Tautonia marina: one gene and its partner. The protein of the gene in region 2 interacts with the protein of the main gene of each other region in a pairwise test. Links are inferred from orthologs where the notes say so. Each region holds a gene or a part of one and is shown on either strand. Other genes may lie near its edges. The genes, in order: dnaB and dnaA.

The links.
Region 1: the proteins of dnaA (region 2) and dnaB interact in binary tests that used the Escherichia coli proteins (3 or more experiments, as listed by UniProt). The link is inferred for Tautonia marina from one-to-one orthologs.

The regions. Positions count from the first base shown.
Region 1 is NZ_WEZF01000002.1:450,686-453,852, reverse strand. Bases 191-3,040 are described here. They hold dnaB (replicative DNA helicase), read left to right. Parts: upstream 191-819; coding sequence 820-2,262; downstream 2,263-3,040. Other genes in these bases: GA615_RS04330 (hypothetical protein), read right to left, coding at 2,737-3,040; GA615_RS04335 (hypothetical protein), read right to left, coding at 2,327-2,740; rplI (50S ribosomal protein L9), read left to right, coding at 191-538. Also shown: more of rplI, read left to right, coding at 1-190; more of GA615_RS04330, read right to left, coding at 3,041-3,167. UniProt on the Escherichia coli protein: The main replicative DNA helicase, it participates in initiation and elongation during chromosome replication. Travels ahead of the DNA replisome, separating dsDNA into templates for DNA synthesis.
Region 2 is NZ_WEZF01000015.1:13,688-16,837, reverse strand. What follows is about bases 317-3,149. They hold dnaA (chromosomal replication initiator protein DnaA), read right to left. Parts: upstream 2,543-3,149; coding sequence 1,091-2,542; downstream 317-1,090. Other genes in these bases: GA615_RS17770 (hypothetical protein), read right to left, coding at 2,823-3,065; GA615_RS17780 (glycosyltransferase family 2 protein), read right to left, coding at 317-810. Also shown: more of GA615_RS17780, read right to left, coding at 1-316. UniProt on the Escherichia coli protein: Plays an essential in the initiation and regulation of chromosomal replication. Binds in an ATP-dependent fashion to the origin of replication (oriC) to initiate formation of the DNA replication initiation complex once per cell cycle.

The DNA of each region.
Region 1 (3,167 bases), on a different replicon or contig from region 2:
TGGCACCACGCGACGACCGGGTTGGGAACGCCGACACAACCACCCGACCCGACCGAAGAACGGCTACATGCACGTCCTCTTGACCAACAAGGTCGCCAAGCTCGGTGAGCCGGGCGATCTGGTCAAGGTTCGACCGGGATACGCGCGCAACTTCCTGTTGCCGCAAGGCCTTGCGACCTTTGCCACGCCGCACAATCTTCGGATCGTCGAGAAGCATCGCTCGCGACTCAAGGCCCTGGAAGAAGCCAAGCGTTCCGACCTCCAGAATCTCGCCGCTCAGCTCTCCCAGCGCTCGATCACCATCGAGGCCAACGCCAACGAGGAAGGTCACCTCTACGGCTCGGTCAATGCCCAGCAGATTGCCGCCGCCCTGGCGACCGATGGCGTGCAGATCGACGCCGAGAGCGTTCGGATCGAAGGGCCGCTCAAGGAGCTTGGCTTCTACAGCATCCCGATCCACCTGGGCATGGAGATCACCGGCGAGGTCAAGCTCTGGGTGGTCCCCACGCACGTCGAGGGAGACGAAGGGGGGGCCTGACCCACTCCTTTGGTTCTTGGGGCGTGATGCACTGGGCATGATCGTGACGGAAAGTGGGCGTCGGTTGACTCGTTCCGGGTCTGGGACGCCCCTTTTCCTTCGTGTTGGTGCCGTGATCCGGCCGATCTCTTTTCATGGTTGTCGGCCGGCCGAACCGCAGCCTCCCTTAGGTTTCGATAGAGCCATGGATTCGGCCCTGCGGCGATCGCCCGCTCTTGGCTTGATCCGCGAGGGGTCGGCCCGGCCATTCGCCGCCCGCGATCGGTCGGAGCTGCTTGCTGATGTCCCCCTACGCCAATGGTCACGGCAACGGTCATCACCCCAGAAATGCCGCCCCGTCGTCGGCACCGCCCGACGACCGTCTGCCCCCTCAGAACCTCGAAGCCGAGCGCGGCGTGCTCGGCTCGATCTTGCTCGACAATGAAGTCCTCCACGATGTCGTGCCGTTGCTCCGGCCCGACGACTTCTACCGCGATGCCCACCAGACGCTCTATACCGTCATCCGAGAGCTGTACGACCTCGGCCGACCCGTCGACACCCTGCTCCTGGCCGAGGAACTCCAGCGCCGCGAGCAATACGATCGCCTCGGCGGCGACGAGCTGATCGGCTCGATCATCAACAGCGTGCCCCACGCCGCGAATGCCTTGCATTACGCGGTCATCGTCCGTGAGAAGTCGGTCCTTCGTCAGCTCATCGGCGGTGCCCACGAGATCCTCAAAGATAGTTACGACAGCATCAAGTCGGCCGACGAGGTCCTCCAGAACGCCGAGCGTCAGGTCTTCCGGATTGCCGAGGAGCAGGCCACCGGCGAGACGGTCGACCTGCAGGACATCGTCACCGAGGCGATGGACCGGATCGCCCTCCGATCCGAGTCTCGCCACCCGATCACCGGGACCGCCAGCGGCCTGCTCGACCTCGACGACATTACCACCGGGTTCCAGGGGTCGCAGCTCATCATTCTGGCCGCCCGCCCGAGTATGGGGAAAACGGCCATTGCCTTGAATATCTGTGAGAACGTTGCCCTGACCCAGAACAAGGCCGTTCTCTTCGTCTCGCTCGAAATGGGCAAGCTGGAGATCGCCGACCGAATGCTCGGCGCCCGGGCCAAGGTCGACGGCCACAAGCTCCGGACTGGCCAGGGGCTCAACCAGCGCGACATGACCATGCTCGGCCGCGCGTACGATGAACTGCGGGCCGGCGCCCCTGTCCTGATCGACGACACGCCGACCCGCAACATGCTCCAGATCACGGCCAATGCCCGCCGGATCAAGCTTCGCCAGGCCAAGACCAGCCAGGACCTCGGCCTGATCATGGTCGACTACATCCAGCTGATCGAGCCCGACTCGGGCGAAGGGCGCGACAGCCGACAGGAGCAGATTGCCAAGATCAGCCGCCGCCTCAAGACCCTTGCCCGAGAGTTGAACGTGCCCGTCGTCGCCCTCTCTCAGCTCAACCGAGGCGTCGAGAACCGCGAGGACCGCCGCCCCCGCATGGCCGACCTCCGCGAGTCGGGGGCCATCGAGCAGGACGCCGACCTTGTGCTCCTCTTGCACCGGCCCGAGTATTACGACCCCAACGATCAGCCTGGCATCGCCGAGCTGATCGTCGCCAAGAACCGAAACGGCCGCACGGACACCGTGAAGCTCACCTTCCTCAAGAACTTCATGCGGTTCGAAAACCTCGCCGCGGTCGCCGACGGCCCGATCGACGCCGGGACCTTCTGACCCTCGCCTCCGTGTTCGATCCGGCGATGCCCCGGCCTTCGGAACCGGGGTGTCGCCGATCGCGTCACGGTCGGCACATGGCGATCGCCTCATCTTTGCTGATGGGGTCCGTCTGATTCGCTCGGGCGTGCATCTCCCGCACGAACTGGTTGTTCGAGTCGCCCGTGTCTCCGGACCAATCGACCAGGCGGCCGTTCGTGGCGAAGACGCAGACCGGAGGGCCGGAGACGATCGGCCCTCGGGGCCTCCCGACCCAGACGACATAGGACGTCCCGTCGTGCTCGACCGCCGCGAAGCGATAGGTCTCGGGCAATACGGCGATCAGGTCGTCGATCGTCTCCATTCCTTCGGGGGGCATAAACCGCTTCCAGGGTGGGCCGATGATGAGCAGGCCGAGAATCCCGAGCATCACAACAGTGATGCCCCATTCGACCTGCCGCTGACGCTTCGTCGGCTTCGGCCGTACGTCCTTCCTCATCGGTTTTCGTCCACGAGATCCTCCCCGATCCGATCAAAGAACTCGAACGTGTCTGGCAGCGCAACCTGGACGATGACCATGTGCTCAATACCGGGGTATTCCCGATACTCGACTTGTTCCGAACCGATCCGGGTCAGTTCATCACGGAGTTTCTGGGACGAATCGAGCATAAAATCGAGCGCCCCAATACCGATGAAGATAGGGACCTGCGTTAATCCTGGCACCTCGTCGATGCGTCCTCCTCCTCCGAGCGCACTCACTGCCGCGTAGCGATCCGGGTGTCGGACGACCGCTTCAATCGCCTGAGCCGCTCCGCTGGAATGTCCCACGAGGAAGACCCGGGACCGATCGACCGGGTAGACGGACGCCATCGCATCGACCACCTCCGCGATCGGCCCCGAACCGATCGGACCCCGTCGGGGACTGA
Region 2 (3,150 bases):
CTCCGAGGTCGTTTCTGCCGGGGCCGGCTCCACCTCGATCTGAGGAACGTCGGCCAGGGCTGTCCTGACGGATTCGGCAAAGACCTCGTCCGATCGGGACGAAAGCGTGACCCGCAGACCTGAGCCTCCCGAGGCGAACCGCATGAGGGCATCGAGAAAGGCAGGCGTGTCGTCGTTCTCATCCACGAAGGCTGAAATCAGGCCTTGCGAACACGACCCGATCACCTCGGAATCCTCGGCCGGCGCGAAGGGCCAGTCGAGCCGACCTTGCTCAAAGACGATCCGGTGTCCCTCGGTTCGGAAGGCGCACGGGTCGGCCGTCACCCGACGGCTCGGCCGAATCGCCGCGACCTCGTCGTTCAGGGCCCTTGAGCCGAGCACCAGTGCGCCGACGCACCCGGCCACGGCTTCGGCCGAATACGGACGAACCTCGGCAAAGAGGCGAGACGCATCAGGACTGTTGCTAATGCATTCAATCTTGTACTGCTCAACGGTCGCTGCCAGCACTTCGAGCGCGGCGGTCAGATCGGCCCGGTGCGACGGGCGATCGACCGAGAAGTCCGGCGGGAGGACCAGCGCGAGCTTCGGCCTCCAACGATTGTGAACGCGCGGATTGGTTTCATGGACCAGCCGCACGGCGGCCTGCCGGTCAAAAAATGAGCCGAAGAACTCGTCCCAGAGGGCGGTTGCCTCGGCGGTGTTGGCTGCGATCGCCGGTCGGAGAGGAAAGCCCGAAACGAGAGTGGCCTCGGGACGATGCACACGAATAGGCTGTTCACGGCCGATCTTCGCCGCTGCCAACGCTCCCATGATCCGGCTCCTCCGTGAGCAAATCGCGCTCGATCCTGCCGGCAGTGTCTCATGACAGAACACACCGGCCCAATCGAGAGAGGCAGCGGCGGACTATACTTCGAGTCCCAGACAGGGGCAACGCCAATCGCAACGTCGCTGGCGTTGCCCCGGCGTTCTCTGGCGTCACCATGGCGAGCGAAAGGATTCTCACATCTCTCCATGAAACAACTGGATCGCCTCGAAACGCATCGCACGTTCTCGACGTGACCTCGATTCGCTTCGGTGGCCAGGATCCGTTTCAGGTCCCCAGCGCCCGTTCGACGGCCGAGAGGATCTCGCCCATCGTCTCGAACCCGGCCAGGAGCGACTGGCGTTGCTCGTCCTGCAGCCAGGCGCGGACCTTCTTCTCGGCCGAGATGACCGTCGAGTGATTCCGGCCGCCAAAGTAGCGACCGATCTCGCTGTAGGCCGCTCCGGTATGCTTGCGGGCCAGGTACATGGCCATCATTCGGGGGTGGGTCACGGCTCGGGAGCGGCCGTCGGACTTCAGGGCATCGGGCGGCAGGTCGAACAAGGAGGCCACGGCCCGCTCGATGTCGCGCAGCGCCACCGCCTGCGCCGTGTGTCGGATCGTGTCGCGCAGGGCCGATTTCGCCAGGTTCAGGTCGAGCCGCTTGCCGGTCAGGGTGGCGTGGGCGAGAACGCTGTGCAAGGCCCCTTCCAGCTCTCGGACGCTCGTGCGCAGGTGTTCGGCGATATACGAGGCCACCGCCTCGGGCAATTCGACCCCGCGAGCCGCGGCCTTCGCCTTGAGAATCGCACGCCGGGTGGTCGGATCAGGAGCGTCGAGCTTCACGACCATGCCACCGAGCAACCGGGTGGCCAGCTCGTCGGAGAGCTTCGGAATAAGCCTCGGGTGCTGATCGCTGGCCAGCACCACGGCCGCCCCGGCGGCGATCAGGGCGTCGAAGGTGTGTTGAAACTCGTCTTGCGTCGCCCGCTTTGAGGTCAGGAAGTGCACATCATCGAGAATCAACAGCTCTGCGCTCCGGTATCGTGAGCGAAACCCGTTGAGCGTCCCGGCTCGCATCGCTTCGAGGAAGCTGTTGGTAAACGCCTCGGCCGTCTGATGAATGACCCTCATGCCAGGGTGTCGCCGTGCGATCGTCTCGGCCAGGCCTTCCAGCAGGTGCGTCTTCCCCAGGCCGATGCCGCCGTGAATCACCAGCGGATTGAACGCCGAACCGGGCGACTCGGCCATCTCGATACACGCGGCCAGAGCCAGGCGGCTGCCGGGACCGGGCACGAACTGATCGAGCCGTCGAGGGGCTCTCGCCCGTCGCGAGCGGGGATGATCGACCGGCGGCCTCGGCGCGGGTTGATCCACGGGGGCCGCGGGAGACGAGGTCGGTAGCGGCACCGACGGCCCTCGCCTCCGATCGTCCGGCTTCGAGCGATCGGGAGGCCCAGGGGCGACCTCGTCCACGCTCGGCTCCAGCTCATCGGCCACCTCGAAGGCCAGATCCAGCCGACGGCCGGCGATCTGTTCTCCCACGGCCGACAGCTCGCGGGCGTACTTCCCTCGGATCCAATCCCGGAAAAACCGATTCGGAACGCCGACGGTCAGGCAGTCGCCCTCGACGCCGAGCCGGACCTCGTCGCCGAACCAGAGCCCAAAGCGAGACTCGCCGACTCGCTCGGCCACCGCCGCCCGCAGGGCCGGCTCATGCTCGAACCGCCGATCGACCATGATCGACCTCTCCCCCTTCATCCGCGAGAGCATCACGCGCCGGAACTTCCTGGAACGACCGATCGGCCGACGCGTGACGATCACCAACCAATGATCGCCATCGGCACGCCCGATCTTCAGGACGGCACGACGAACCTAGGGGGATATGCGCCCGGATCCCCTCGAAGTCAATCGGCTTCGAGGGGCGCTGGCGCCACCTGGCGCGAATAGGAAGTCGAGCGCTCGCGCCGACTTACGGCAAGGCCTCCGGCGCGGTCCGGCTGGCGCGATCCGGGCGCCCTCACGGCCGTTCGGCCGGGCCAGGGGCCATCCTGAGCGTTTCCTTGTGCGAGTCTCCGGAAGCGGCCAGCGCCAGCGCCCTCGCCCGCTCATATTCCTGCTGGCGCTGGACCAGGCGTTCCACTCTCCAGACCGGTTGCGGTTTGGTCTCCGACCGATCTCCCAGGATGATCGTCAACAGAAACACCACGAACAGGCTCAAATGCAACCGGACGTCCAGGAGCCATGCAAACCAAAGGGCCATCGGATCTCCCTCCTTCGTAGCTCTTGCGGCTTCGCGCGAGCCGAGCAGACGGACGGCGATCCCGGCCCCTTCCGCCTCGATCGCG